One region of the Paenibacillus jepli genome, then DNA from elsewhere that is predicted to be linked to it. Evidence: riboswitches for the same ligand, from Rfam matches in the RefSeq annotation. Region 1 holds a riboswitch; the other holds the start of a gene.
What was found. Region 1 has a riboswitch for thiamine pyrophosphate ahead of ABC336_RS05390 (LuxE/PaaK family acyltransferase). Riboswitches for the same ligand answer to the same signal wherever they lie in the genome.
Positions count from the first base shown of each region.

Region 2: another riboswitch for thiamine pyrophosphate. It lies ahead of ABC336_RS28600 (ABC transporter substrate-binding protein); the one in region 1 lies ahead of ABC336_RS05390 (LuxE/PaaK family acyltransferase).

Region 1 covers NZ_JBDFMD010000001.1:1,164,292-1,180,018, reverse strand. The annotation lists gene ABC336_RS05465 (CotH kinase family protein) at 1-740, opposite strand, end outside; gene ABC336_RS05460 (hypothetical protein) at 1,041-1,760, shown strand; gene ABC336_RS05455 (hypothetical protein) at 1,884-2,108, shown strand; gene ABC336_RS05450 (spore coat protein) at 2,150-2,545, shown strand; gene ABC336_RS05445 (DUF4397 domain-containing protein) at 2,700-3,773, shown strand; gene ABC336_RS05440 (Lrp/AsnC family transcriptional regulator) at 3,980-4,471, shown strand; gene ABC336_RS05435 (aminotransferase class I/II-fold pyridoxal phosphate-dependent enzyme) at 4,489-5,709, shown strand; gene ABC336_RS05430 (Spo0E family sporulation regulatory protein-aspartic acid phosphatase) at 5,820-6,059, shown strand; gene ABC336_RS05425 (cob(I)yrinic acid a,c-diamide adenosyltransferase) at 6,152-6,727, shown strand; gene ABC336_RS05420 (RluA family pseudouridine synthase) at 6,724-7,704, shown strand; gene ABC336_RS05415 (arsenate reductase family protein) at 7,697-8,074, shown strand; gene ABC336_RS05410 (site-2 protease family protein) at 8,081-9,157, shown strand; gene ABC336_RS05405 (aminotransferase class I/II-fold pyridoxal phosphate-dependent enzyme) at 9,385-10,644, shown strand; gene ABC336_RS05400 (5'-3' exonuclease) at 10,628-11,539, shown strand; gene ABC336_RS05395 (histidine kinase dimerization/phospho-acceptor domain-containing protein) at 11,536-12,963, opposite strand; TPP riboswitch at 13,129-13,242, shown strand; gene ABC336_RS05390 (LuxE/PaaK family acyltransferase) at 13,312-14,412, shown strand; gene ABC336_RS05385 (acyl-CoA reductase) at 14,409-15,727, shown strand, end outside.
Region 2 covers NZ_JBDFMD010000001.1:6,706,023-6,721,749, forward strand. The annotation lists gene ABC336_RS28565 (DAK2 domain-containing protein) at 1-1,299, shown strand, start outside; gene ABC336_RS28570 (DegV family protein) at 1,342-2,193, shown strand; gene recG (ATP-dependent DNA helicase RecG) at 2,202-4,250, shown strand; gene ABC336_RS28580 (stage VI sporulation protein F) at 4,348-4,635, shown strand; gene ABC336_RS28585 (SOS response-associated peptidase) at 4,714-5,382, opposite strand; gene ABC336_RS28590 (DUF2515 family protein) at 5,547-6,839, shown strand; gene ABC336_RS28595 (YhjD family protein) at 6,938-7,366, shown strand; TPP riboswitch at 7,417-7,528, shown strand; gene ABC336_RS28600 (ABC transporter substrate-binding protein) at 7,689-8,705, shown strand; gene ABC336_RS28605 (thiamine-binding protein) at 8,744-9,046, shown strand; gene ABC336_RS28610 (ABC transporter permease) at 9,036-9,800, shown strand; gene ABC336_RS28615 (ABC transporter ATP-binding protein) at 9,805-10,608, shown strand; gene ABC336_RS28620 (TatD family hydrolase) at 10,595-11,401, shown strand; gene ABC336_RS28625 (YjcZ family sporulation protein) at 11,484-11,606, shown strand; gene ABC336_RS28630 (hypothetical protein) at 11,659-11,853, opposite strand; gene ABC336_RS28635 (hypothetical protein) at 11,911-12,225, opposite strand; gene ABC336_RS28640 (YitT family protein) at 12,302-12,904, shown strand; gene rsmD (16S rRNA (guanine(966)-N(2))-methyltransferase RsmD) at 13,261-13,866, shown strand; gene coaD (pantetheine-phosphate adenylyltransferase) at 13,844-14,368, shown strand; gene ABC336_RS28655 (nucleoside recognition domain-containing protein) at 14,347-15,525, opposite strand.

The DNA of each region.
Region 1 (15,727 bases):
TCATAATCCCATGGCATCATGCGATAGACGCTCCTGCTCCCGCCCTCGTAAAGCGTATAGTTCTGTTCAAAACCGTCATAATTGCCAGTGAGCACGGCACAAGCCAGCCATCGCAGATAGACCGGAATGTCCAGCCGCTCTGTCAGATGCTTGCGCAGTCCACTGCCTGAGAGTCGATGCAATCCACGGATAAAGCTGATCAATCGCTTCTGCGAGTCACGGCCGCCCAGCATGAGCTCGTAGCCTTCCCACAGCGAGGCCTTCCTTTGACCTGTCTCCGGGTCCGCGAGTCCAAAATTGGCGTTGTCATTGACCGCATAAAAGATAGAGCGGCACAAAATCTTGCGCTTGCGGAAAAACGCGCGGTCAACCGACTCGATCTCCAGATAGACCCCCATCGGTACTCCGTTCCACTCCAGCCAGCAGTGCTTTGTCTTCGGGGCGAGAGCCTTGGATCGGTTGAAGAATGCAAACGACAGGGCGTTGCGGATCATGGAAGGATCATCATACTCTGCATTCCAGTGCCGAATGGTGCCGTCCTCCAGATGGATCTCATACGATTTTTTCGGATAGTTCCTTGTGTGGCCGCCGCGGTGGCGAAGCTTGCCCTTCCATTCCTTGTTTCCATCTTCCATTCGAACGTCGATAAACTCCGAGCTCCAGGCATCAAGCGCCTGGAGTTTTTTCAATTGGTCTGTGGCGATCACGAGACGCCGGGCGGGCAATCCGCCTGTCGACATGCGTACCATCTCCCTGATTGAGCGTCATGCTATACCATATTCCAGGCATCTGACTATGGTCACCTGTACAGGTAAAGGGATGGAGTCTAGCAATTGGGCAGGGCTTTGCGCACGGTTTTGAGAGAATTAGATGCTCATCCCGTACCTCTATCATCGCCGGATCATATACATAGAGTAGAGCTCGCACCTCCTTTATCGTTGAGGCAGCTGCGCTGGAAGGAATCGTGCGGGCGGTCACAGGCGTGGACATGCATGCAGAGGATACAAGCTGCCATTATTACGGATCTGGAGGGATCGAGTATGAAAATCAAATGCTGCGGCTCTGCTCTCGGCAACCAAGGATGGAGACATCCCGGCCATTTCGTCGGGAGTGAAGTGGAGGTGAGATTCAGCGGCAACGACTGTGTGAACGGTCGTTTGATCGCGATCTGCGGCGACTATCTTGTCGTCAAAACCCGCCACGGGAATCTCGTGTATATCAATGCAAGACAGGTCAAAAGCATCACTGAGCTGCGTTGCAGCCATCGCAGCGGACAGCATGTGAAATTTATCCGGGCGCATAATTTCCATGGCGTGCTCCAGGCGCTTAGACTGCAATTCGTCAAAATCGATCTGGGACGGACGGATAAGCTGAAAGGCTTCATCACCGAGGTCGGGCCGAACTCGTTGCTGCTCGTAGACAATGATGAATTGACGCAAGTATCGATCAATCAAATCCGTGCAGTCAGCCCGGTATGTCAGAGCCGCGGCACTCGTTCATGCGGAAATCGCTCGGGTGGCCATCATACAGGGGTGCATCGCAGCTGCGGTCATCGTACAGGCGGTCACCGCACCGGCGGAAGTCGCGTGGGCGGCGAATTTGCAGGCCCATGCAGAAGCCGCGGCAATCAGGTCGGCGGAGAGCTCACCGGCGGATATCGGCCTACTACTCCAGGTGTGGCTCCCGTCAACACCTACGGCCGTAAAGCCGGCGTCAGCCGATCGGCTCGTCCGATAAGACGCCGTGTTGGCAAGCGCTAGAGCACGAACAGGATCGTCTCGCCCTGGGCGGGGCGTTCCCTACATAATTTGTACAAATAATGACCATACTACAGGAGGTTTTCCAGAGCACCCGACAGAACCCCTGAAGGAGGAAAGATTCCAATGATGAAACCAATCACGGCCAAGGAGCTGGAGTACCTGGTGGACTCCATGTCCAATGAGGATCTGCTCATGAAACAATGCGCCGTCACTGCAGCTACAGCCAGCAACCAGGATCTGCGACACCAATGCCTGCAGCTGCAGGTCATGCATCAACAGCATTACGATGCGCTGCTGCATGCCCTGGAGCAGCATCAGCAGATGGCGCCAAGCCAACCCCAGCATTAACAAGTTCAGTTACACTCGACAAATAAGAGGAGGGTTTCCCTTTGTATCAACACAATCAGGCGATGCTGCCGCAGGAAGACATGGCATATACGGTTCTTTCCGACTTGAAGCGCGTTACCCGTGAGTATGCGACTGCTGCTACGGAGGCATCCTGCCCTAGCATCCGCAGCCTGTTCACCAATCTGATGAACAGCACGCTGAAGATGCAAGGCGACTTGTATCAGACGATGCAGCAGGCCAACATGTACAGCACGGCTTCCCCGGCTCTGCGGCAGGAGATCGACAAGCAGCTGCAGCAAAATCAGCAGACGAAGCAAAAAACGGCTCAATTTTTGCAGCAAACGACGCAGACCGGCAATCAGTTCGCTCAGCATGTCATGCCGCAGCAGACACATCAGATGCCGACTCAGCCTTCGCATAACCCATACTATATGTAAAACATCCGGGCGGATTCCAGTGGAGTCCGCCCCTCGTGCGTATCTTTGGGGCTCAATCCTTTTCAGCACTCTACCGAACCCACTTCTAAATCGGGACCCCCTTGGCATATCTATGTGAAGATGCAGGAAATGCCAAGGGAGGAATCAAATCGAGATGAGCTCACAAGAGAGGATCAGGATATGCTGGGAGCGGGCTAGTCTATATGGGCTGCTAAGTGACGGATATAAGTACACTTCGTTGGAGAAATCAGCTTATTACGGCAAATTGCACCGCGAATGGATGGATCGGCTGGCCGAGCAGGTTGAAGCGCAAGGGGCGGAGGCGGACGAGCGTGAACAGCTTGCCCCGTCCTACTCTCCTTCGGCGGCCCCTGCGCCGCAGGCCGGTGCCCATCCCCCGGCTGCGCATGGCGGTCAGTCGTGGACTGCCGGGCCGGCATACCCAAGCCAGGTATATCCGGGACTGACCGATCCGGCTTATCGCCCGCCGGGTATAGCCGGGCCAGGCGGCGGATATCCGTCACAGAACTATCCGGCTTACAGCAGCACCGGGGGCGGCTATTACGGCCAGCCGTCCGCCTATGGCCAGCCCGGCAGACCTGCCGTTCAATGGCCGTATGCCACGTCGCCGATCCGGATGGAGCCGATGACCAGCCGGCTGCGGATCATCCATGCCTCGCCAGAGGCGGGGCCCGTCGATATCTATATCAATCAAAAGCTCGCAGCACCCGGTGTGGCATACAAGGACGTCGTGCCCTACATGAACGTCCAAGCAGGTCATTATTTGATTGATATTTACCCTGCCGGCAAGACCGGTCATCTGATCCTGTCCCGAACGCTTCAGGTTCAGGCCGGCCAATCGTACACGCTGGCGGCCGGCAACAAACCGGATGAGCTGCAGCTGTATGCCTATCTGGACGATCCGGCCCCGACAGCCGGTCAGGCCCGGTTGCGGGTCATCCATTTATCGCCTGACGCTCCGCCGGTCGATATCCGTACAGAATCGGGAGCTGCACTTTTTAACCAGCTGGCCTTTGGCCAATCCACCGCTTATGCGACTGCACCTCCGGGTACAGTAGATCTCCAGGTGCTGCAGACCGGCACGGAGCAGATTGTATTGGCACTGCCCGGCAGGGAGCTGCCGGCCGATTCCGTGACAACGGTCATCGCTGTCGGATTGACGGAGGCCGAGCCGCCGCTTGAGGCTTTGCTGCTGTCGGATCTATAGGGGGGAATCTGCCGTCCGCGCCGCGGACGGTTTTTCCGTATGGATGCTTGAATCCCAGGATTGGATAAGTTTTACGTCTCCATAAGCTTTCGACAAAGCTCCTTGCCCCTATGAATGGGGCAATTTCGTTTTTGCTTGTTTGCATGAATGAATAGATGTAATATATACATTATGTATTTCAGACGGTGTGCAGGAGGGATTCAGTCGTGGAAGAGTTGAAGCTGAAAGTATTGGAACTGCTGAAGCAGGACGCGAGGCACACGCCGGCGATCATCGCCACCATGCTGGACGTTGCGGAGCCGGATGTGAAGCAAGCCATAGAAGAGCTGGAACAGGATCACGTCATCGTCAAATACGCGACCGTGGTCAACTGGAGCAAGGTCAGCGACGAGAAGGTGACCGCGCTTATCGAGGTGCAGATTACGCCGGAGCGAGGCCGCGGATTTGAAGGGATCGCCGAGCGGATCTACTTGTACCCGGAGGTGAAGTCAGTCTACTTGATGTCCGGCGCCTATGACCTTCTGGTAGAGATTGAAGGTCCGACACTCAAGGACGTGGCTTCTTTTGTATCCAACAAGCTCTCGCCGATCGATGCAGTTTTATCGACGAAGACGTTTTTTATCCTCAAAAAATATAAACAGGACGGCATCATCTTCGAAGAACACGAGGACGATCACCGGCTGTTGATCTCACCGTAAAGGCAGGTTGGCTGAACATGATCAAGAATGAAGAAGTCAATGAAACAAAGCTGCAGCCCCGCAGGGCGTCGATGCGGGACTATCTGTCACCGCAAGCGCAGGCGATCAAGCCCTCGGGCATCCGGCGTTTCTTCGATCTGGTCAGAGCCAATCGCGATGTCATCACTCTCGGGGTTGGCGAGCCTGATTTTGTGACCCCATGGCATGTGCGGGAAGCTTGCGTCTATTCGCTGGAGACCGGTCGGACCCAATATACGTCCAATGCGGGGATGATCGAGCTGCGAGAGGCGATCGGCCATTACCTGAACGATCGCTTCCATACCGCATATGAGCCGGAGGACGAGATTCTGGTCACGGTGGGCGGCAGCGAAGCGATCGATCTGGCGCTGCGGGCGCTGGTAGCTCCCGGAGACGAGATTCTGATCCCCGAGCCTTGCTACATCTCATACTCGCCGATCACCTCGCTGAGCGGCGGAGTGGCGGTCGGTATCGAGACCTTCGCCAAGGACGAATTCAAGCTGACGGCCGAATCGCTGCGCGCGTCCATCTCGCCGCGGTCCAAGCTGCTGATCCTGTGCTATCCCAGCAATCCGACGGGGGCGATCATGACCTATGAGGACTGGCTGCCGATCGCCAAGGTTGTCGAAGAGCATGACCTGATCGTGATCGCCGACGAGATCTACGCGGAGTTGTCCTATAACGGCAATCATGCGAGCTTTGCATCGCTGCCGGGGATGAAGGACCGGACGATTCTGGTGAGCGGCTTCTCCAAAGCCTTTGCCATGACCGGCTGGCGGATGGGCTATGCCTGCGGTCATGCCGATCTCATCTCGGCGATGCTCAAGATCCATCAGTACACGGTTATGTGCGCTCCGGTTATGGGGCAAGTAGCAGCGTTGGAAGCCTTGACCAATGGCATGGAGGAGAAGGACCGGATGGTCGAATCGTATAACCAGCGCCGTCGTCTCGTCGTTCACGGTTTTCGTGAAATCGGTCTGGAATGCCACGAGCCGCAGGGAGCTTTCTATGCTTTCCCGTCGATTGCTTCGACAGGGCTCGATTCGGAGGCCTTTGCCGAGCGGCTGTTGACCGAAGGCAGGGTGGCCGCTGTCCCGGGCAATGTATTCGGCAAGGGAGGCGAAGGCTTCATCCGTTGTTCTTACGCGACATCTGTCCAGCAGTTGACCGAGGCGCTCGATCGGATCGGTGAATTTGTTCATCGTTTGAAAAAAGGCTAAGGGATTGAATAGAACCGACTTCATTTGATATAATTTAACAATATATTAAATTATTAGTGCGACGGGCCGTGCTGCACGGCAAAGCCCAGCGCTTTAGGGGGGGATCGGACATGGCATACGCAGAACAAGAACTGTTGCATTGCGGCTGCAAGAGTGATGCTGCGCACAGTTGTGCCGGGCTGCCCCCCATCCGGAAGCTGGAGGATGAGATCCAGCAATTGCGCCACAAAATGGAGCAGACATACCTGCAAGAGGCCTCCTTTAATACCGAGATCGTTATCGAGATCAGCCGCAAGCTGGACCAGAAGATCAATGAATACATGAAACGCCGCCGCCAGTTCTCGGGCTGACGGGACAGGGATGTGACCTTCAGGGTTCCTCGCAAGAGGGGCCCTTCTTTGGTATGATAGAAAGATAACGAGTGAAAGGAAATGGATGCCCGATGAAAATCTATACCCGCTCAGGAGATAAAGGTCTGACTTCACTAATCGGCGGCCGCGTCAGCAAAGACGACGCAAGAGTCGAAGCTTATGGCACGATCGACGAACTGAACGCATGTACAGGGCATGCCGCCGCAGTGGTTGACCGCAATCCCGAGCTCAGCGAGCTCTCTGCACAGCTGCTGGAGATTATGCAAGAGCTGTTCGATTGCGGCTCGGACCTTGCATTTGCCGATGAGAAGCAGCCTGCTTACAAGATGACGGCAGATCCGGTACTGCGGCTCGAAGCCTGGATCGACGGGCTGGATCAGCTGGCTCCCGAGATCACTCGCTTTATCTTGCCCGGCGGCAGTGAAGCGGCTGCGCTGCTCCATGTGTGCCGGACCGTATGCCGCAGGGCGGAGCGCCGGATCGTGACGCTCGCCGGCGGGGGACATCCGGTGAACGGCGAAGTGATCGCTTATATCAACAGGCTTTCGGATTATTTCTTCGCGGCGGCAAGAGCGGCCAATGCCCTGCTGCAAGTCGAGGACGTAGCCTACGAGCGCAGCGCCGAGGTATTCCGGACGACCCGATGAGCGAGCGCTACTATACTCCGTTGTCCTATACAGCGGCACCCGAAGACGATGGGATGAAGGTAGGCACGGTGCTGGAGAGGCGCCTCGGCGTCTCGCGCAAGCTGATGTCCCGGCTCAAGCTGACCGAGCAGGGCATCCAACTCAACGGAGAGCGTGTCTATACATCTGTGAAGGTCCGGCCGGGCGACGTGATCACCTGTGCGATGGAACAGGAGACATCGGACGATATCCTGCCCCAGCCGATGCTGCTCGACATCCTCTATGAAGATGATCACCTTCTTCTGATCAACAAGCGGGCCGGCATCATCGTCCACCCCACGCATGGCCATTATACCGGCACTTTGGCCAACGGGGTCGTCCATCATTGGCTCGAGAAGGGGGAGCGGGTGCGCTTCCGTCCTGTCCACAGACTGGATCAGGATACGTCAGGAGTCGTCGCCATCGCCAAAAACCCGTATGTGCACCAGCAGTTGTCGAATCAGATGCAGCGCGGCGAGGTGGAGAAGCAATACTGGGCGTTCGTACTAGGAACGCCGGCCCCGCAGCATGGGACCGTGAATGCCCCGATCGATCGCGATCCCAAGGAACCGCATGTTCGGATCGTGACTCCGGACGGCTATCGGTCGGTGACCCATTACGAGACGGTGCAAGCTTACGACACCGGCGCAGCGCTCGTCAGATTGCGTCTGGAGACCGGCAGGACGCATCAGATCCGCGTGCATATGAAGCATATCGGCTGCCCGTTGATCGGAGATCCGATGTATGGCGGCGATGCGACCGGCGGTGTTGAACTGGCAGGACTCATCCTGGGCAGGCAGGCACTGCACGCGGAGCGTCTTGTCTTCCGGCATCCCTGGACAGGAGAGTCGATGGAGATCGTCGCTCCGCTGCCGGACGATATGCGGCAGCTCCAGGACACGCTGTCCGGAGCCGCCACTACAATGAGAACCGAAGGAGATGCCCATAGCAATGAGTAAACGCAAGTTGACGGTCTATTATTATCCGAAGTGCGGCACCTGCCGCAAAGCGCTCAAATGGCTGCAGGAAAAGGGCTATGAGCTGGAGCTGCACGATCTGTTCGAGCAAGCGCCTTCCAAGGAAACCGTGGCAAGCTGGATCGCCCTGAGCGGGCTGCCGGCCAAGAAATTCTTTAACACCTCGGGCGAAGTCTACAAAGAAATGAAGCTGAAGGACATGCTGCCGACGCTCTCGGAGGAGCAGCAGACCGAGCTGCTTGCAGGGAACGGACGACTGGTCAAGCGGCCTGTCGTTACCGATGGCCACACGGCTACCGTAGGGTTCAAGGAAGAGGAATATGACCGGGCCTGGCCCGGCACCGAGGAGTAAGCGACCGTGAGGGATGAGAGGAATCAGAGTCGTCGCAGTCCTTGGCTGCTGCTTGGGGCGGCCGCGTTGTTTCTGTTGTCCAAAGGGAAAACTGTGCTGCTGGCGTTGAGCAAATTCAGCGGACCGCTGATCAGTATGGGGATAACCGTAGGCGCGTATGCGCTCTTCAGCCCTATATGGTTTGCGGTCGGTCTGGTGCTGCTCATCCTCGTCCATGAGATCGGCCATGTGCTGGCAGCCAAACGCAAAGGGCTGCCAGTCAGCCTGCCGCTGTTCATCCCGTTCATCGGTGCGCTGATCATGATGAAAAAGCATCCCAAGGATGCCGTGACAGAGGCTTACATTGCCATGGGCGGGCCGGTTGTCGGCACAGTCGGCGCCTTGGTCGTGTATATTGCCGGGTATGCGCTGGACAATCCTTTCCTGCTCGTCCTAGCCAATGTGGGTTTTCTGATCAACCTGTTCAACCTGATCCCGATCCACCCGCTCGACGGCGGCAGGATCTCGACCGCGGTCAGCCGATGGCTGTGGCTAGTCGGCCTCATCGGCGGAGCGGCGGTCATCATCTACCTCAAGAGCTGGCTGCTGTTCCTGATCTGGGCGTTATTCGCCTGGGACTTGTATCAGAAATATGTAAAGTACCGGGGCACGGGCAAGCCCCAGCAGCTGCAAGGAGTCTATGAAGTGGATCTCTATCGACTCCAGTCCGAGCTGCCTTCCTGGTATGCGTACAGCGATCAACACCTGGGTCCGCTGGCCTTCACGACCTATTGCCGGTTGAGCGGCGAACAGATCGTCCGATTCAATTGGGGCGTGCTGAACTTCCAGGGCGAGCTGGAAGTTCCCTCTGGCAGCATTATCCGAGCTGTGGAGCTGACAGGAAATGAACGGGTGATGAAAGAAGACAGAGAGCTGCTGCGCGTGACGATTCGCGTGGACTACGCTCAGACGGTGGACGACCGGTACTATGAAGTTCCCAAAGCGACGCGTTGGCGATATGGAGCGGCTTATGCCGGTCTGGCCCTCTTCCTGGTCGCGATGATCTGGAGCATCCAGGCGATGGGCCTGCCGAAACCGTACTAGAGACTAAATGCTGAAAAGTGCCGAAGAGGGGCGGATCGATTCTGTAGAAAAGCCTGTGCTTCCGAAGTCGCTTTCTTTCAGAAAGCGTTAAAGCGCTCGCCTTTGTCCCCGGATTTCCCCTTCTAACAGGGTCAAATCATCATGAAATCTGGGACAACAGCGATCGGAAGAACGATCCGTTACCTATAGGCTCCTACATTCAGCTTCTTTAAAGGAGCAGATAGACAGTGAACAAGACGACAAGATGGCGTTCGCAGCGCCTGGAGCATCTGGGCTCGGCAATCTTCGCCGAGGTGGCCGGCTGGAAGGCGGAGGCAAGGGCCGCCGGTCTCGATGTCATCGATCTGGGCATCGGCAGCCCGGACCTGCCTCCGGCAGAGCCGCTGCGCCAGGAGCTGAGCCGGCAGGCTCTGCGGGAGGATCGTTACGGTTACCCGTCTTCCAGAGGGGACGCAGCTTTCTTGAGCCAGGCGTCGGCATGGCTGGCTCACCGCTTCGGTATCGCTGTCGATCCCGTTACCGAGCTGCTGGCATTGATGGGTTCGCAGGACGGCTTGGCCCATCTCGCGCTGGCGGTTACCAACCCCGGAGACAAGGCGCTTCTGCCCGATCCGGGGTATCCCATCTATGGAGCCGGCGCCGCGCTGGCTGGAGTGGAGCCGATGTTTTATCCGCTGCGGGAGAGCTCGGCGTTCCTGCCGGACTTGGATGCGATCCCGGAAGAACAATGGCGGGCTGCAGCTTATATGATCGTGAATATACCCGGCAATCCCGTTTCGGCTGTTGCGGATCTGCCTTTCTTCGAGCGGCTATTGGACAAAGCCCGTAAATATGATGTTCTCGTCGTCCACGACCTGGCCTATTCCGAGATGGCTTTCGATGGCTGGCAGCCGCCAAGCATCCTGCAGCTGCCGGGTGCTGCCGAGATAGCTGTGGAGTTCCATTCGTTGTCCAAGAGCTTCAACCTGGCCGGCTGCCGCATCGGATTTCTTGCGGGGAATCGCGAAGCGGTAGGCGCACTGGCCGATCTGAAGGCTAATATCGACTACGGGGTCTTCAATGCGGTGCAGCAGACCGCGATCGCGGCGCTCAGAGCAGATATGGAGCGAGGCAGCCGACCGTCCGTAGGCGCATTGTACCAGCGGCGCCGCGACCGCTTCGTGGCAGCGCTCCGAGAGGAGGGATGGGAGGTCGAGATGCCCAAGGCAACGATGTTTTTGTGGGCCAGGATTCCAAGTATGGACGGGGGTTCCAGTTGGACCTCGCGGTCGATTTCCCGGGAAATGGTCAGACAAGCCGGCGTGGCGGTCATACCTGGTGATGCTTTTGGTAAGGAAGGCGAGGGGTTTGTCCGGATCGCTATCGTGGAGCAGGAGGAGAGATTGGTAGAGGCAGCTCGGCGAATCGGCAGCTTTCTGCGGGAGCATGGGCTGGTCGGCAAAGCTGCGGAACAGGAGGAAAGTGATGCAAATGGAGTTGGATTTTGACGGTAATTTGAATCAAAGGGAAGGGGCAGGGGGCAGGCAGCGCTTACTGCTGATTGACGGCATGGCAATTCTGTTCCGGGCGTATTTTGCAACTTCCTTTACGGGAGCCATCAGACGTACCAGCAGCGGTATTCCGGTCAATGCAGTACATGGCTTCGTGAGGTATTTCTGGGACGCTGTGAAGCGGTTCGAGCCGACGCACATCGTCTGCTGCTGGGATATGGGGAGCAAGACGTTCCGCAGCGAGCAGTTCGGAGCGTACAAGGCGAACCGGCCGGAAGCCCCGCTTGAACTGATCCCGCAATTCGATCTGGTCAAAGAAGTGGTCGACAGCTTCGGCGTTCCAAACGTTGGCCTGGCCGGGTATGAAGCAGACGATTGCATCGGCACGCTGGCTAAGCTGCACAGCAAGGAAACGGAAGTCTATATCGTTACAGGAGACCACGATATGCTCCAACTCGTAGATGAGTCGGTGACGGTGGCGATCATGAAGAAAGGCCAAGGCAATTATACCCTTTATACTCCGAGCTATCTTATGGAAGAGCGAAGCTTGACGCCGCTGCAGATCGTTGATCTCAAAGGACTTATGGGTGATACCAGCGACAACTACCCCGGCGTGAAAGGAATCGGCGAGAAAACGGCACACAAGCTGATCCTGGAGTACGGGAGTATCGACGGCATCCTGCAGCGGCTTGCCGAACTGCCGGCTTCCGTCCGCTCCAAGATCGAAAACGATCTGGACATGCTGCATCTATCCCGCGAGCTGGCTCGTATCCAGTGCGATGTGCCGATCGAACTAGCTCTTGAAGGCTGCTGCTGGTCGCCGGATCATCACCGCATCGGCGCCAAGTTCGAGGAGCTTGAGTTCAAGAGCTTGCTAAAGCTGATCGGCTAGTCGGCCAGCTGTGTTGCCGCCGGTTCCGCTGTCTGCAGTTCTGGCTCAGCGGGCAGATGCAGGGAAAAAGCGCTCCCTGCCCCTTCTGTGCTGGAGAAGCTCAGTCTGCCGCGGAGCAGCAGGGAAAGCTGTTGACAGACGGACAGCCCCAGACCGCCGCTGCCGATGGCGTGGAGCAGCGCAGGATTGTTATCCTGCAGTGCCCGGCTGAGCAGACGCTGATGCTCTGGCGGTAAGCCGATGCCTGTATCCGCCAGACGGATGATGATCCAGCCTGATTGATTATCCGGCATGAGGGTGAGGCGGATCGAGCCTTCTTCGGTATGTTTGAGCGCCAGCAAGAGCAGGATCCGGATCAGCTGGTTCAGGCGGAACGGGTCTGTCGTAATCGTCTCGGGCATGCCTGGCTGAAGCTCCATACGGAAATTCAGTCCCTTCTCATCCAACAGCTCCTGATGCTGATAGTAAATCAATTGTCCCAGCTCCTGGAGGGAAACGGGTTCCATCGCAAGCTCCATTTTGCCTGCCTCAAGCTTGGACAGGTCCAGAATATCCTCGATGATCCGCAGCAGCTCCGTTCCCGATTGATGGATCTGGGCAGCTATCTTTGAATTGGCGGCGCATTCCTCTTCTTCTGCATCCTTGATCAGATCGGACATCAGCAGGATGCTGTTGAGAGGTGTCTTCAGCTCGTGAGACATATTGGCGATAAATTCAGATTTGTATTTGGAAGACTGCTGCAGCTGGACCGTTTTTTGCTCGAGATTTTCTTTGGCCTTTTTCAGCTCCATTGCCTGCTTCTGCAAGATCGTATTCTTATTGTGGATCTCTTCCCCGCGCATCTGCTCCTTGTAAAAGTCTCTCATGATAAACACGAAGAACCCGCTGACAACAAGGCTGGTCGGATAAGTGAACGGCGCAATCTCGTTCAGGTACAGGTCGGTTGGTATAGCCCCGAACAAGGCGATGCCGCACACCTGCGTGGTATTGATAATGATGATGGAGAGGAAGGCCTTGTACCGGTAATCCCATTGCTTCCGATTGAATAGTCTGACCAGCATCGCACCGGCGACACCCAGCAGCAGGATATTGATCGAGCCTGTAACGGCAGTAGAAGTCAGCCCTGTCACCGTATACCGGGAGGCAGCGATACCCGCCCCGATCAGCAGCAGCAACCGCGGATCGCGGAACACCAATGCGCCAAAGATTAGGGGTACGGCCCGCAAATCGAACAAGGCATAATCAGCTACCCGGACGCTGAATATCATGGAAAGCCAGCCGGAGATGATAAAAATCACGACCATCACACTCTGGCGGATGCGCCAGCTGGCTGTGGCAAATATATTTTTATAGATAAGGTTAAACAAGTAAGAGCATGTGACCAAGATGGACAGGTTTATGAAAAAGGTTTTGTAAATGTGCATGCATAGGGCCCCCTCGCTAGCTATTGTACCTCATCGCGGGGACGGGCACCACTGAGATTTACAAGCAATAATCAGATACACAAAACGCCAGGCGGGTTGTATAATACGCCGGGTTCTTCTATAATGAAACTAAATGTGAGAGTCAATAAGAACAAGCTCTAAAATTTTATATGCAGTGGGTGCTTGCGGAAGCAGGCTGAGATCGCATCTGGACCGATGCGGGACCATAGGAACCTGTTTGGGTAATGCCAACGTAGGGAATAGAGTCGGTCAGGGGCCGTCAGGACACTTTGCGTGCGCAAGGTGTCTTTTTTATTTTAGGTTCCTTCTGCAGGAAAGGATTAACTGATGACGATCAATACGGCAGAGGGGCTGCAGCGTGAGATTATGGCATACATCTCGCTTGCGCCAGAGCAGGCGAGACCAGAGGAGTTCGAGAGACTGGCATTGCAGCTCTTCAAGTATCAGTTTGCCAATATTGAACCCTTCCGGGCGTTCTGCAGGCTGCGGGGCAGAACACCGCGGACGGTCAGGACATGGCGGGACATCCCGGCTGTGCCGATCCAGGCATTCAAGCACAGCACGCTGAGCGTATCTCCGCCTGACGAAGCGGCTGCGCTCTTCATGACGAGCGGCACGACGGATCCGCAGACGCGAGGCAGACATTACCATCCGACGCTTGCCGTCTATAACCAGTCGATGCTGACGGCATTTCGCCGTTTTGTCACCCGTGACCGCAGCCGGATGCGGATGGGCATCCTGTTCCCCGAGCCTGCAGAGCTGCCTCATTCTTCACTGGCTCATTACCTGGGTTTGGCGCGGACTCATCATGGCGGCGATGACAGCATGCATCTCGTCCGTGACGGCGTGCTCGCCGTGGATGAACTAGAGTTGCTGATCGAACAGGCGCGCCGCAGCGGCAGGCCGCTCATGCTGCTCGGCGCTACCTTCAGTTTTATCCATGCGCTGGACGCGGCTGGCGGTGCCGACTGGCAGCTGCCAGCTGGCAGTCTGCTGCTTGATACAGGGGGGATCAAAGGCAGGTCGCGAGAGATGGATGCTGAAGTTTTTTATACAATGCTCAGCGAGAGATTCGGGGTTGACCGCAGCAGCTGTCTCAATATGTATGGGATGACCGAGCTGAGCACTCAGTATTACGACTCAGGCAATGAACGGCTGCCATCCTGGAAAATCGGTCCCCATTGGATTCGGCCACGGGTTATCGATCCCTTGACCGGGGCGGAGGTTCCTGCAGGAGAGCAGGGCGTACTGGTGCACTGCGATCTGGCGAACTGGAACGCCGTGACGACGATCCTGACGGAGGATATCGGCGTGCTGCATGAGGACGGCCGGCGCTTCCAATTGCTGGGCCGCGCCGAGGGCAGCGCGGCACGAGGCTGTTCCTTGGCAGCGGAGTCGTTCAAGACAGCTGCCGGAGCGCCGCGATGACGGTCTTCGGAGGGTATCTGCCGCCGGGGTTCCCGCAGGCGGCCGAGATCAAGCGGCAGACGCTTCGGTTCGTGCATCAGGGACGGACTACCGAGGTGGAGGTTCCCGCCCCGGACCCGGAGCAGCTAGCACAGCTGATGGGGTACTTGCGTGAGCGCCAGCATGAGACGCTGGCCCGACTGCCGGTTTTGGCCATTGCCGAGCGCATCGGCCAAGCGGCCGTGCGGATGCTGGACCAACGCGAGGATCGGGAAGCGGCAGTTCGGACGATCAGCGGCATCACCGGTTATGCGGCCGAAACGGTACGGAGCGGGCTGATTCGTACGCTGCAGTCGTTTCGCAAGCCGCAGCTGCTCCGCTTTTTGGCCCAGGACTTCACGGATTCGTCGGTACTGGACGATTTTGTGCCGCAGCCTGCCGGAGGCTGGACGCGGGCCTACGGGCCGACGGTGTCCACGCACATCTGGGCAGGCAATGTGCCGGGCTTGTCTCTGTGGAGCCTGACTGGTGCTTTGCTGGTGAAGTCAGCCGTTCTCGGCAAGACCGGCAGCAGCGAACCGTATACCGCTGGTTGGCTGGCGGCGGGGATTGCGGCCGAGTGCCCCGAGCTGGCCGGGTGCATGGCCGTTGTCTGGTGGCAGGGCGGCGATGAAGCAGCGGAGCAGGCTGCATTTGCGGCCTCTGATGCGGTGATCGTCTACGGCTCAGATCAAGCGATCCATAGCGTCCGCAGCCGCGTGCCGGCAGGTACGAGCTGTATCGGCTTCGGGCATCGCATAAGCGTCGGATTCGTCGGCTCGGAGACACTGCAGATCAGGCAGGCGCCGTTGATTGCCGCTGCGGTCGCCAGGGATGCCGCCGCGTATGACCAGCAGGGCTGTTATTCGCCGCATCAGATCTTCGTAGAGCGAGGCGGCAGGGTCGATCCGTCATCGTTTGCAGGCGCCGTCGCTCATGAGCTGGCCAATCTGCAGCTGACACACCCGCCGCACGAGCTCACGCCGGCCGAAGCCCGGGCGGTCGCGGAGTACAGGGCGTCGGCCGATTGGGAGGGAGCAGCGGGCGGGCGCGTCTGGCGAGATTCGTCAGGAGGCTGGACGCTCGTCTACAGCGAATCGCCGCAGCTGCGGCCAAGCAGTCTCAATCGCAGCTTGACCATTACTGCAGTCGAGTCGTTGGATGAGGCAGTCAGCCTGCTCGCGCCTTTGCGGCCCTGGCTGCAGAGCTGCGGCGTGGCAGCAGCGCCTGAGCGGCTGTTCCGGTTGAGCAACATGCTCGGGCAGGCGGGAGTGAGCCGGATCTGTGCATTTGGCGA
Region 2 (15,727 bases), 5.5 Mb from region 1:
CCCGATCTGCTGCCTGTCCTCAAGCAGGTCGGCGTCGTCGATTCCGGCGGGCAAGGGCTCGTCTATATCTATGAGGGCTTCCTGGCGGCGCTGGAGGACTCAGCGCTGGCAGAGCCTGATTTGGTGCCGAAGGCTGGCTTTGCGCCCGCAGCGGCGGCACGGCCGGCATTTGGCGGTTCAGCTGCAGTGGCGCCGCCGTCTTCGGCACAGTCCAGGCTGGAGACCAAAGATATCGAATTCTTGTACGATATGGAGTTTTTCATCAATCGACAGCTCGGCGGCGGCGGCGCCCGGCGCTTCGATGAGACAGCCTTTAAGCAGGCGCTTGCCAAGGATGGCGACTCGATCGTCGTCATCGCCGACGAGGAGATCATCAAGGTGCATGTCCATTCGCGCAAGCCTGGGGATGTGCTCAATCTGTCGCTGCCCTATGGCGAGCTGTCGGATATCCACATCTTGAACATGCGGGATCAGCATCGGGAGCTTATCCATGACGGGACAGTGTTCGACGAACGAGAAGCGCCGCATACGGCGCCGCTGACACCCATATCGGCGGACGAGCAGCACCTGGCAGACGCGCTGCCGGAGCTGCTGAGCGGCGTCCCGGCTGTGAGCGAGCCGCCGGCCGAGGTGCACGAGATGGCGCCTTACGGCATCATTGCTGTCGCGATCGGCCAAGGCATCTCCGACATTTTCTTGAACAACAATGTCGACGTCGTGTTGAGCGGCGGCCAGACGATGAACCCGAGCACGGAGGACTTCGTGCAGGCGATGGCGGGATTGACGGCCGGGCATATCTTCTTGCTCCCGAACAATGGCAATATCATTCTGACTGCCCAGCAAGCAGCCGAGCTGAGCGACCGCCAGGTGACTGTTATCCCGACCAAGACGATTCCCCAGGGGTTGGCGGCATTGCTGGCCTTCAAGGATCAGGAGTCGCCGGAGCGCAACGCTGCCTCCATGCAGGCGGCGGTGGAGCAGGTGCAGTCCGGTCAGGTTACTCATGCGGTGAGAGACTCGGTGATCGACGGCCTGCAGATCCGGGAAGGCCACTATATCGGGATTCGCGAGAAACAGATCGTATCCACCGATGCTAGTCTGCTCCATACTTGTCAGGCGCTGCTGGATCTTATGATTGGCGAGGGCGGCGAGCTGGTTACCGTCTTGACAGGGGAGCAGGCGCAGGAACATGTTACAGAAGAACTTTCGGCGTGGATTCATGCGGCTCATCCCGATGTAGAGCTGGAGATCCACAGCGGCGGGCAGCCCCTGTATCCGTATTTATTTGCAGTGGAGTAGAGGGTGCAGGGATACCATGAAGAGGAGGCGGATCACATCCATATGACCATCCGGATTGTCACAGACAGCACATCGGATATTCCACAGCAGCTGCGCGAAGAGCTGGGCATCGTCCTGGTTCCGCTGAAGGTTCACTTTGGCCAGGAGGTCTATCTCGACAGCCAGACGATTCAGCCCGAGGAGTTCTATACGAAGCTGGAGTCGGCTTCACAGCTGCCGACGACCTCGCAGCCTTCACCCAATGACTTTATGGAAGTATACAAGAGCATTCTCGAAGAAACGCCAGGGGCGCAGATTCTTTCCTTTCATATCTCTTCGGAGATGAGCGGTACCTATCAGTCTGCGGTTTTGGCCGAATCACTGATCGAGGAAGAAACGGATATTACGGTGATCGATTCCAAATCGGCGAGCTTCGGCTTTGGCATGCGGGTGGTGGAGGCGGCACGGATGGCCCGAGAGGGCAAGAGCAAGGAAGAGATCCTCGAGAGGATGGAGTGGCTGCGCGACAATATGCGTCTCTACTTTCTGGTAGACTCGCTGGAGTATCTGCAGAAGGGCGGACGGATCGGCAAGGCGTCGGCGCTGATCGGTTCGATCTTGAATATCAAGCCGATCCTGACCGTGGACAAGGATGGCATCGTTGCGCCGGTGGACAAGGTGCGCGGTCAGCGCAAAGCGATGCAGCGCATCATCGATCTGCTGAAGCAGGATTTCCAGGACGAGCCGGTGGGGGCTATGATGGCGTATTCCAAGCATCAGGCGCCGGCCACAGAGCTCAGCGAACTGGTGAAAGCCAATTTTAATGTTCGGCACGTGGATTTCACGACCATTGGTTCGGTCATCGGCACCCATGTCGGTCCGGGAACCGCAGCGATATTTATGTTTAGGGTGTGAGTGTCAGCATGGCAACCGAACTTATCCCGCTTAGACAGATCAAAGGCGTGAGCGCTCAGAAGGAACAAGAGCTTCACGCCTTTGGCATTCACTCTGCCATGGATTTGTTGGAGTATTATCCTTTCCGTTATGAGGATTATCGGATACGCAACCTCTCGGAGGTGAAGCATGGCGAGCGGATCACCATCCAGGGTACGGTGTCCGGGATGCCAGTGCTGAACCGTTATGGCCGCAACAAATCCAGGCTGACCTGCAAGATCACTGTGGAGAGCTGGTTGGTCACTTGCGTATGGTTCAACCGTCAGTTCCTGAAGGATCAGCTGACGAGCGGCCGCGAGCTCATCGTCACCGGCAAATGGGATCAGGGCCGCATGCACCTGACGGTAACGGATTCGGAGTTTGCCGATAAGGAATCGGGACGTTCGGGTACGCTGCAGCCGGTCTACTCGGTTGGCGGCTCGATTACGCAGAAATGGATGCGCAAGACGATTGCCCAGGCGCTGGTCCAATTCGGCAGCATGATCGAAGAGGTGCTGCCTGCGCTGCTCCTGGATCGTCACCGTCTGATGCCGCGCCGCGAGGCGATTATGCGCATCCATCATCCGGAAGACAGCACAGAAGGCCGGGCAGCCCGCGCACGGCTGGTCTATGAGGAGCTCTTTTTATTCCAGCTGAAGCTGCATGCTTTTCGCTCGGTGAACCGGGAGCGTCAGGACGGGGTAGCCCATGTGATCGACAATGGGACGGTGCTGGAGCTGGCGCAGAGCCTGCCGTTCGAGCTGACGGCTGCGCAGAAGAAGGTGATCAACGAGATTATCCACGATATGCGACAGCCCTTCAGCATGAACCGGCTGCTCCAGGGCGACGTCGGCTCGGGCAAGACAGTCGTCGCTGCCATCGCGCTCTACGGTGCAGTGAAGGCGGGGCATCAAGGCGCGCTGATGGTGCCCACGGAGATTCTGGCCGAGCAGCATACGCGCTCGCTGCAGCGGCTGTTCGAGCCCTTCGGCCTGCAAGTGGACCAACTGACCGGCGGCATGAAGGAGCGCAGGCGGCGCGACGTGCTGGCGGGGCTGCAGATGGGGGTCATCGATATCGTCGTCGGCACGCATGCGCTGATCCAGGACGGTGTGGACTTCCGGGCGCTGGGGCTGGTCGTCATCGATGAGCAGCACCGTTTCGGGGTCAATCAGCGCACCGTACTGCGCCGCAAAGGGATGCGTCCTGACGTGCTGACGATGACCGCGACGCCAATCCCCCGCACGCTGGCGATTACAGCATTCGGCGACATGGATATCTCGACGATCCGGGAGCGGCCGCAGGGACGCAAACCGATCAAGACCTATTGGGTCAAGCACGGGATGATGGACCGGATCCTCGGCTTCATCCGGCGGGAGGTCGCTGCAGGGCGGCAGGCCTATATCATCTGCCCGCTCATCGAAGAGTCGGACAAGCTGGATGTGCAGAATGCCATCGATCTGCACATCCAGATGCAGCAGGCATTTCCCGATCTCACCGTCGGTCTCCTCCACGGCCGGATGACGGCGGCTGAGAAGGAACAGACGATGAAGGAATACAGCGAAGGACGCACGCATGTGCTTGTCTCGACGACAGTCATCGAGGTCGGTGTCGATGTTCCCAATGCCACGCTGATGATTATCATGGACGCCGAGCGGTTCGGACTCTCCCAGCTTCATCAGCTCCGGGGCCGGGTTGGCCGCAGTGATCATCAGTCGTATTGTGTGCTGGTCGCTGATCCCAAATCGGAGAGCGGACAGGAGCGGATGAAGGTCATGACGGAGACGGACGACGGCTTCGAGGTTGCCCGCCGCGATCTCGATCTGCGGGGACCGGGCGATTTCTTCGGAACGAAGCAGAGCGGGCTGCCGGAATTCCGTCTCGCGGATATGGTGAGCGACTACGGTGTGCTGGAGACGGCGCGTGACGACGCTTCGGAGCTGGTGGGGGACCCGCAGTTCTGGGAAGCACCGCAATACGCCAGGCTGCGGGAGCGGCTGCAGCGCGAGCAGGTCTTTGAGAGCGAGCAGCTGGACTAGTGCCGGACAGGCCGTGCGATAATGCCGCAACATCGGCAGGCGGGGCGCATATACTTGAAGTGATATGCCCCCGAGGCACTCATGGAGGTGTGGCGGTTTGAGTTATCAAAAGTACGGCATTCGCCCGGAGCTGGTCGAGCGCGTCAAGCTCAAGATGAAAAATCCTGTCCTGAAGGAAAAGGTCAAGCTGCAGCTGACCCAGGTGACCAAGGCGGATCTGCGGGACCGTCTGAAGGTACGGAAGCTGGTCAAGTCCGTAGCCAAGACTTTGAACGAGTCGTTAACGGAGACGCAGGAAGAACAGATTGTGGCGTTTGTGTTGGCCCAGAAGATTGACCCGAACAACACCCTGCATCTGCTTAAGCTCTGGGCCATGTTCCGTTAACCATCTCGCCGCCGGTGATACAGCCGGCATCCGAGCCAGCCGGCAGCCCCGGCTGGCTCTTCGGCATGTCAGCGCCGGCTAGAGGGGCATGATGCAGGAAGGGTCATCCAGCTGTGTCCGGCCCACGCGCCGATCAACAGGGTAGGCCTCCAGCCAGTCGTCCGGACACGGCCGCAGCAGCGGCTGCAGCTCGCGGGGATCGCTTGTCCCTCTGTTCAGCCAGCGCTCGGCAGCCTGCGCCTCCAGGATGACTGGCATGCGGTGGTGAATCGGCGACATCAAGTCGTTGGCGGCGGTTGTGAGGATGACACAGCTGCTCTCACGCTTGCCATCCGGGTTAAGCCGGATGTCGTACAGGGCGGCCATGGCAAACGGGAGCCGGTCCTTGCGGACGATGCGCATCGGCTGCTTGGAGCCGTCTGCCAGCACCTGCCACTCGTAGAAGCCGTCTGCCGGGATGAGGCATCGCCTGCCGCGCAGCAGCTCCCTGAAGGCCGGCTTCTCATGCACAGTCTCTGAACGGGCGTTGATGAGCGGTTTGCCCGGATGCTGATTCATCCGGGCAGGCGTGAGTCCCCAGGAGAGCTCGCCGAGCCTGTTGCGCTCGCCGTCATGGATGATCGCCGGGATCGGCTGGCCGGGAGAGATATTGTAACGCGGACGGTATTGAGGAATCCGCGAGTCGGCGATGTGATAGAACAGCAAGAGTTCGTCCAGCGAGATCGTGATCGAATAACGGCCGCACATGAGCAGCACGCTCCCTTCTGCACTTGTGGGCGGCCGTATCGCTTGGCCGCCTGTGTTGTATCCAGTATAGACCGTTCATCTGCTGGGATCAATCGGGGGATGACAGATCGGCTGAAGGCGAATAATGGTGTTATAACCATGAGCGCGAAAGGAGGGGCCGATCCATGTCGGGAGCATATCGACACCGAAGCCGCGGGCAGTATCATCCCCGCTCCTGGGGGAGCAGGATCGCCGGCTGGCCCGTCGACCTGTACCGCTATTGCAGCGGCAAATGGGACGGTTGGCGCCGCTCGGCGAGACTGCGGCGATCTGCACTGCCGCTGCCATCGCCAGATCGCCAGACGGTGCGCAGGCTGGCGGCGGATTGGCAGCGCGTGCGCCTGGCGGACGGGGGCGTGGGGGCGGACCCGTCCGCCCATTCGTCCCTGCTGGCTGATATCCGCCAGCGTACGGCCCGGGCCAACCGTAATAATGTTACACGTACCGCAGCTTATCTGGCGTTTTATCGGCGCCATCCCGAAGTGCACTGGTCGCTGCTGGCTCACATGGTCTCCCGCAACGGAGGCTGGAACATGACCGACCTGCAGGGCGAGCTGCTGCCGCGTCTGCTGACTCCCGAGCAGTGCCTGCAGACCTTCCTGATGCTGGAGCGTGCCAACTATCTGATCTTCGGCGACGCGTATCCGCAGCTGCTGCTCTACGAAGCGGGGCTGGCTGCAGGCAGGGACCTGTCGCGGCTGTTGCCCGAGCTTGGCGTGTCGCGCTTCATGGAGCCGGTCTGGGCAGGCTTCTACCGCCGCCCGGAGCCGGCATTGCTGACGACAGCGCTCATCATCAATGAACAGCAGTTCATCGAGTCGCGGGTCGTCCGCCATCCTTTCTATCGGGAGCATGTGCTGGAGCGCTTTTATTTCGCCCTGCAGGCCGTCTTGCAATTCAATCAGGTCATGTTTCCATATGGCGGACCGGCTGCCATGGCGGGGCTTATCCTGGAGGACTTCGAGGATATCCGGGAGCGGATCGCCTTCGGCAAGAGGCTGTACGCGCTGCTCTTCCGCATACCCGAGATCCATCAGGGTGTCTGCGCCTTTGTCTCCGGTCAGCCGCATACGGGCTCGCGAGCCGATTACGCTCCGCAGCTGTTCACCGCCACCACGAGCATGGGGCAGCACCCGGGCCAATATGTCGAGCGGCTGCGAGGGCGGCACTTGCTGAGGGCTGCCCCGCCCTTGTACAGCCCCCGTCTCGCAGACGCGTGGCCCGACCGGACAGCTGCCGAAGCGGAGCCGGGGGATTGGCTGGATGACGCAGACATAGATGCGATATCCGGCTACATGGCGGGCTTGCCGCTGCCGCGATCATTTGCCATTGCCAATGAATACGGCTTTGCCCTGGACAAGCTGGAGCTGGCGGTCCTGGCCAAGCAGACGGTGGTCCCTGCGTCCAAAGCGGACTAGTAGTTAGGGCCAGAGGCTGGTACAAATTGTTCTTGCATAGGGAACGTGTATTCGGTATATAATAAGAACATACATTCCTGTACAGGAGATGCTTACTTATGAAGCCTAAGCTGCAAGAAGAAAGTCCGGTCCGCTCTGTCTCGCCTTCCATGGAAGAGCTCCAGCTGATCCGTGATTCGGTCCTGCTGCCGATGCTGCTCACCATCGTTGATCGCAACGCCAGAGAGGTCGAGCATTCCGGCTATGCGATCCGGCGCGTCTATGTTGCAGCCTCGCAAGTGCTCATGAACCGGATTCATACTGATCTAGCCAGCACCCGGAAGGAGCTGCGGCAGCGTCGGATCAAAGTGTTCGAGGATGAGCAGATCGACGGCGTGCTGTATTACCGGTTTGTCTGCCGCGGATACGAGGACCGCTTCGGGCTGATGCGCGACCTCGCCCGTCGGGAGATCAGCAGCCGGATCGGCCGTTATATCCGGGAGATCTTCGATCCGCCCGGGCGGCCGGGGCAGGGGACATCGGATTAGTGGGTGTGTTCTGGTCCAGGCTCTGGTATAATGGAGTCAGTTCACAACCGCATAGTATTCCGGGGAGCTGGTGAAGCCGGCTGAGAGGGTATCCTGCAAGCAGATACCGACCCTTGACCTGATCTGGATAATGCCAGCGTAGGAAGGATGGTGCCGCCATCGCCGTTTCCGCATGTGTGCGGAACAGAGGTGCTGTGACGGCATGCACGCCACTGGCGTCCTCGGGCAGGGGGCGTTTTTTTGTTGTTGTCCGGTTGTCCCGTCTGATCCGGCGGCTGCCGGCAGGAGAGCGGTTGGAGCAAGAAGAGAGGGGAAGAGAGAGATGTGGAAGAGGAGCAGTAAACGATGGGGAGTGACGGTGCTGGCAGCGGCACTGTGCGTCGCCGGCTGCGGCGGCAACGAGGCACAGGAGGGCAACAATGCCGGCGCGGGTGCGGGCGAGGAGACGACCAAGATAAGAGTGGTGTTGGACTGGACGCCGAATACGAACCACACCGGCCTTTACGTGGCCCGCGATATGGGATTTTATGAGCAGCATGGCTTGGAAGTAGAGATCATCTCGCCGCCGGAGACAGGCGCAGACCAGTTGATCGCCAGCGGCGGCGCCGAGTTCGGCGTCAGCTATCAGGAAGCGATCACGCAGGCCAGGGTCCAGGAGGTGCCGATCGTCTCCATTGCGGCAGTCATTCAGCACAATACGTCGGGTTTTGCGGCGCCAGTGGATAAACAGATCCAGTCCCCCGCCGATTTTGAAGGCAGGCGCTACGGCGGCTGGGGCAATCCGGTCGAAGAGGCGGTGATCACCTCACTGATGCAGGAAGCCGGCGCCGATGTCAGCCAGGTAGAATTCGTGAACAGCAGCGCCGATTTCTTCACCGCCACAGCTCAGGATATCGATTTTGCGTGGATCTATTATGCCTGGACCGGCGTGGAAGCCGAGCTGCGCGGTGAAGCCATCGATATGCTCTATGTGAAGGATTACAGCGATGCCCTGGATTATTATACGCCTGTACTGGCGACAAGCGAGCGCATGATCGAAGAGCGTCCCGAGCTCGTCCGCTCGTTCATGGCGGCTACTGCCGAGGGCTACCGCTACGCGATCGAGCAGCCGGAAGCAGCGGCGGAGCTGCTGATCGCGGCCGAGCCCGATCTGAACGAGGAGCTCGTCCGCGCCAGTCAGACCTGGCTCAGCCCGCGCTATCAAGACGATGCGGCGCGTTGGGGCGAACAGAAGTCCGAGGTCTGGCTGAACTATATGGAGTGGATGGCTGATCATGGCGTGCTGGAAGGGCGCATCGATACCGAACAGGCCTACACCAACGCGTTTTTGCCGGAATAAGTGCGTGATCAATAGTAGGAAGGAAGTGTAGAGAAAAAATGGCCAATACACTGCTAAGTATCCAGATCCTGCCCCGCACCCCGGAAGGGGAGGCGGTCTACAGCTATGTCGACCGGGCGATCGATGTCATCAAGGCTTCGGGGCTGCCTTACCGGGTAGCTCCGCTGGAGACGACCATCGAAGGGGAGCTCGGCGAGCTGCTGGATCTCGTCCGGCTCATGAATGAGGCGATGACCGAGCTGGGCTGTCCATCCGTCATCTCGCAGATCAAGCTGTATCATAATCCGCAGGAAGGTGCGTCGATGGATCGCCTCCTGGAGAACTATCCCGGTGGGCGATAGGCTGCGTCTCGCGGGTCCGCCGGTTGCAGTCCTGTTCCTGCTGCTTGTCGTGTGGCAGGGAGCGGTATGGATATTCGAACTGGAGGCCTGGAAGCTGCCGGGGCCGGTCGAGATCATCCGCGAAGCCGCAGCGATCTGGCCGCGGCTGCTGGACCACACATGGGCCACCACAAGGCTGGCTCTCCTGGGCTTTGCCGCTGGCGCAGCGACGGGCATCCTAGTCGCTGCTTTGCTGCATCTGGTGCCGGGCGCGCGGGCCGGTCTATATCCGCTGCTGGTGCTCTCGCAGAATATCCCGACGATCGTCCTGTATCCGCTGCTGATGATCTGGCTCGGTCTGGGGCTGCTTCCCAAGCTGGTGCTGATCATCCTCGTCTGCTTCTTCCCGATCGCCGTCGCCATGCTGAGCGGACTGGGCCAGCGCGACCCGAGGCTGGCGGATTATCTGGCGATGATCGGTGCCGGCAAATGGCGGATCTTCCGCGACCTGGAGGTGCCGGGCGCCGTCCCGTATCTGTTCTCGGGACTCAAGATTGCAGCCGCCTACAGCATCACGGGAGTCATCGTGGCGGAGTGGCTCGGTGCAAGCAGCGGCATCGGTTATTTCATCAAGCTGTCTTACAGCGGTTTCCTGGTGACCCGGGTGTTCGCCGGTGTAGCCGTCATCGTCCTGCTCAGTCTGGCGGTGTTCGGGATCATCGTCGCCGCCGAGCGCTGGTGGACGCGCTGGCAGCCGCGGCAGGAGGGGAGATAGTCGGATGGAACCTGTACTGGAAGTAGATCGCGTGACCAAATCGTTTCGCAAAGGCAAGCAGCAGCTGGATGTGCTTGGCGGCATCGACGTCACGGTCGGTGAAGGAGAGTTCGTCTCGCTCATCGGTCCTTCGGGCAGCGGCAAGACGACATTGTTCCAGCTGATCGGAGGACTCGAGCTACCGGATCGTGGCACGATTCGAATCAGCGGACAAGATGTGGCGGGTCAGCGGGGACATATCGCCTACATGCCGCAGCAAGCTGCGCTCCTGCCGTGGCGGACGGTGACGGACAATATCGTCCTCGCATTGTCTATAGCCGGCGTAGCGGCGGATGAGGCGCGCCGCCAGAGTGCCGACTGGCTGCCCAAGATCGGGCTGGAGGGCTACGGCGACAGCTATCCGCATACACTCTCTGGCGGTATGCAGCAGCGGGTTTCCTTCTTGAGGGCGCTGTTGGCGCCCCGGGATCTGATGTGTCTCGACGAGCCGTTCGGGGCGCTGGATGCGCTGACGCGACTGCAGATGCAGCAGTGGCTGCTCTCCATCTGGGAGACCAATCGGCGATCGGTGCTGATGGTGACCCATAGTATCGAAGAGGCGCTGCTGCTCTCGGACCGGATCCTAGTCATGTCTGCTTCGCCGGCTACAGTCATCCGGGAGCTGCCAGTGCCATTTGCGCGGCCGAGATCGAGCGAGCTGTGGACGGACCCGCGGTTCAACGCTTGGAAGCAGGAGCTGTACGAGCTTCTCAGCAGCAAAGAGAACGATCACGGAACGGGGGAGAGGCTGGCTGATGGTAGAACATAGCTTCAAGATGGCCGATGCTCATCTGCATCTTGACCTGTATCCGGCTGCGGCGCGGACGGCGATGCTGGAGCAAGCCTGGGCAGCGGGCGTAGAGGCGGTCATCGCGGTCTCGATGGACCTTGCCTCCTGCAAGATCAACCGGGAGCTGGCACTCCGGCATCCGGGCCGCATCCTGCCGGCTTATGGCTACCATCCGGAGCAAGCCGCCCCGGACGATGACGCTCTGGCGGCGCTGCTGGCCTGGATCCGGGAACGCGCAGCTGCGGGGGAGCAGTTCGCTATCGGAGAGGTCGGTCTCCCCTACTACAGGCGCAGCAGTGCGTTGGCGGCGGGCGTGAGATTGGCGATGGGGCCATATATCCGACTGCTGGAATCCTTTGTCGTCCTGGCTGCGGAGCTGCAGCGTCCGATTGCCCTCCATGCCGTCTATGACGATGCGGCAACGGTATGCGATCTGTTGGAGACGCACGGCGTCCAGACAGCTCATTTCCATTGGTTCAAGGGGCCGGCCGCGGTAGTCAGCCGGATGATCGCGTCGGGCTATTACATCTCCGTGACGCCGGATGTGGCTTATGAGCCTGAGATCCAAGCGCTGGTGGCGAAGTATCCGCTGGAGCTGATGATGGCCGAGACGGACGGTCCATGGCCGTTCGAAGGACCCTATGAGGGGGTGACCACGACTCCGGCGATGACAGCCGATGTCACCGGGCATATCGCGAGGATCAAACGTATCGATGCGGCAACCGCCGCCTATCGAATCCGGGCCAATACCCGGAGCTTTTACGGCATTTAACCGCTTAGTAGGGCATTCGTCCAATCCGATGGGTACTTACCATCATAAGATAGGTTATTCCTACTGAAAGGTGGTCGTACAGATGGGTTATGTTGCCGGTGCCGGTTGCGGTCCAGGCGGCGTGGGCGGAGCATTTACGAACACAGGTGCGATCCTGGTTCTGTTCATCCTGCTCGTCATCATCTCGCGCACGTTCTTGCTGTAGTGCCGATAAGAAAACCCGCGCTTCTGCCGAAGCGCGGGTTTTTCTCCAACAGCTATTCGGGACTGTTCTGTCCGTTGCCTCTGGACTGATTCCAGCGGACGACGACGCTGACCACGCTCAGGAACAAGCCGATGATCAATAACGGGATGCCCAAGCTGCCGGTTTCGGTCAGATGCAGGATGAAGCCGACGATCATAAGGATCGTCGAGAACAGCGAAATGGCAATCGGATTCAAATTCAGTTTCATGCGGACACCTCCATTCCAACTCCTTAATACGGACGGAAGAGCCGCCGGGTTGCACAGTTATTGCAATTTTCCTTCAAATACGGAAGAAAGCTGCTCCGGAGGCGTGACGAACAGATCATCATAGCTGACCGTATGTCCTTCGTCATTGATCATGCCGCTGCTGCCCGCCTGGAAATTGTACTGTTTGGCGGCTTCATACATATCCAGGAAGCGATTGGCTTTTTCATAGGCATCGTCAGACTGGTCCGCATTGCAGATGGGAAAGCTCACCGGCAGGTTGCGGAGCAGCACCCGTACTTCAAAACTGCTGTTATTGTGCTCGATGACGGCCAATTCATACTTGTCAAACACTTTAACGAAGGAAACATTCATCTTGCTCACTCTCCTGTCGTAAATTTTGGGGTACAAGCATATAATCAGACATGCTGGTTCAAGGGGCTGATTGGCGTTGTTACTCCTCAAAAAAATGATGGCCATCGTCATTGGCAGCCTGTTGATTGCGGCGGGAATCAATTTGTTTCTGGTGCCGCTGCAGGTACTGGACGGAGGCGTAATCGGGATAGCATTAATCGTCAACTATCTGTTTCGGATTAAAATCGGGCTTATTATTATCGTATGCAGTATTCCTATTTTTATAGCCGCTTGGTTCTACAGCCGCTCCATGATCTACAACAGCATGGTCGGCATCGTCTTCTCCAGCTATATTATCGATCTGTTGGAGCCGTACCAATATGTGTTCCTCTACTACGTCGAATGGACGCCGCTTGTCCGGTCGGCGGTCGGCGGTCTGCTGATCGGTACAGGCCTGGGCATTATGCTCCGCTTCAAGGCCAGCACCGGGGGGACAGATCTGCTCGCCCATATGGTGGCCAGGCGCACCGGCCTTAATGTCGGTGTCCTGATCGCCATGATCGACGGATTTGTCGTCAGCGTCGGCGGTTTGCTGCTGCGGGGCGATACGTTCTTGCTTTCATTGATCACGATTACATGCGGCGGGATCGCGACGAGTCTCTGCACCTGGAAGCTGTCCAAACGAACAGGAGTTGCATAGTTTACTGGTTTAATACCCGTTTGGGCAGGAATTGAAACAAATGGCAATCCGCGCAAAAAAAATCGAGGCCCCCTTTCGAGGGCCTCTTTCAATGGGAGAGGAGAAACCGGACGAAGAGCTTATGGGGAAACGTAAGCTTGCTCCGCGGTTTACTTACGGCATCTCACGACACCGATATTGTAAGGATAGCCAGGAGCGGCACAAACTATACATAGCTGCCAAAAATAAAATAATAGAGCTTCTCCAGCGTCGTCGAGGAGTTGCTGACAGGCTTGCAAAGGGTGCAAATTATGGTACGATAGCTAGAGCAATTCAGACAAGCGAAGCTTGGAACTAAGGAAAGGAGCGGCTGCAACGTGAGAGTAATCGCAGGCGAAGCCAAAGGGCGGCCGCTGAAAGCGGTCCCGGGCTCGGGCACCCGACCAACGACGGACAAAGTGAAGGAAGCGATCTTCAGCATGATCGGTCCTTTCTTTAAGGGAGGACAGGCACTGGACCTGTTTGCGGGCACGGGCGGTCTGGGCATCGAGGCGCTGAGCCGCGGCATGACGCGCGCTGTCTTCATTGACCTGGAGCGCCAGAGTATCGAGGTCGTCCGCCGCAATGTGGAGGCTGCAGGAATGGCCGGCCGCGCCGAAATCTACAAAAACGAAGCCGGCCGGGCGCTCAAGCTGCTGGAGAAACGAGGGCAGACGTTCGAGTTGGTCTTTCTGGACCCTCCATATAAGATGAGAGAAGCGGATCAGCTGATGATGGAGATGGCTGTCCGGGGGTTATTGGCGCCAGAGGCGGTCATTGTTGTCGAGCATGATGCGCGTCACATATACCGTGAGACTTTTGCGCAGTTCCGGCAGCGCCGGCAGGCGCTCTACGGCGACATAGCTGTAACGATCTATGATTATGTGCAGGGCGAGAAGAAGCCTACAGGAGGAACAACAGATGAAGCCCCAAGCCAAGATTGAACGGGTTGCCGTATACCCCGGAAGCTTTGATCCGGTCACGCTCGGCCACCTCGACATTATTCATCGCGCCGCCAAACAATTCGACAAGCTGATCGTCGCAGTGCTTAACAATACGAGCAAAAACCCGCTGTTCACTGTGGAGGAGCGCAAAGAGCTGCTGCGGCAGGCGACTGACGATCTGGACAACGTCGAAGTGGACAGTTTCCGCGATCTGCTGGTCCGGTACATGCGATCACGCGACGCCGGGGTCATCGTAAGGGGGATTCGCTCCGTCACCGATTTCGAATACGAGCTGCAGCTGGCTTCGACCAACCGTCACCTTGACGAAGGAATCGAGACGATCTTCATGACGACCAATCCCAAATACTCGTACCTCAGCTCCAGTATCGTCAAGGAGATCGCCCAGTTCGAAGGAGAGGTCCGGGAGCTGGTGCCGCCGCATGTCGAACAGGCGCTGCGCGACCGGTTCCGGGAGCGGGCTCAGGCAGCGGACCGGCGCTGAATGCTCCAGTACAGCCCGGTCAACATCAGAATGACCAGCCAGAGCGCGGCCCAAGCGAGCATGAACCCCGGTATATAGGACCATAACCCCGGCAAGTCCGCCAATCGGAGCTCGCCGACCGGACGATGGCCTGCACCGGAGCTGTATGCCCAGGCAGAGGTGCTCGTCCAGCGGCTGTAGGGCTGCCATAGGACAAGTGCGGCAGCGAATGCCAGCGCTGCATGTCCGATCCTTGCCAGCAGGAAAGGCGCGAACCGCAGATCGGTGCCGACAATAGCGCTCCGGGCTTGCAGCAGACTGCTCCAACCGCCCCAGCATAAGGTTGCGGCGATTGCGGCGAGGATGAGGGAGGGCGAATAACGGTCCATGACTGCGCTAAGGGCGTAGGTGCCGAGATGACTGTCGAACCAGCCCGAGAATGCCAGCGGCGCCAAAGCATCGGGCAGGGCGATCTGCAGCAGCTGCGAGGCGAGCGAGCCTAGAATGATCAGGCCGCCGATCGTCATGAGCTTCTGGATGCTTCCGGTGACGGCGTCTCCAAGCACCTGGCCCAGACTCCGGCCATCGCGGCGATGGCCCTCCATCATCGCTTCTACGGCTGTGCCAAGCAGTCCTGTTCGCGGATGACTGCCTGCCGGCGGCTGCAGGACGGACGGACCTGCGGCCAGACGGAGCAGGAGCACGCCGCAGATGGCCGATGACCAGACGGCGGCAGCCACGAGCAGCGCAAAGCCGGGCTGATGGAGAAAGCCGGCACCGATGACGATAAGGATCAGCATCGGACTCGGCATATGGGACACCGCCAGCAGCCATTGACCCTGCCTGCGGGTGACCTGTTCCTCTGCTCTGAGGGCGGCGGTTGCTTCTGCGCCAGCTGTATAACCTGCCGTCCAGCCGATGGCGATGGCCCAGGCGGCGCCGCCCGGCATGCCGAGCAGACGCCGCATCGGCGGATCGAGCAGGACGCTGAGCGCGTGGAGGACGCCGAAGGCGCGCAGCATCTCCGCCAGTACGAAGAAAGGCAGCAGTCCCGGGAAGACGATGCCCCACCAGAGCGCGATGCCTTGCAGAGCCGCTTGCAGGGTAGTCTCGGGCATGCTGACGACGACCGCGACGAGAGCCAGCGATGAGACGGCGAGTAGGATGGTGCGCAGCATAACCTTCGACCTCCAGAAGGGCATAATAAGGGCAAAGCAAGTTGACATAGGCTGGCTATCCGTACCAGCCTCAAATGTACAGTTGTCATTATGTTTACGCGAACAAGCTATCGCTTAGACCATGCACCGGTCTGAGCTGATGCTCTCGAAGATCGTTTTTCGGCGAAAAACTTACGTCTATGCTTCCGAAGGGAGGGTTCCT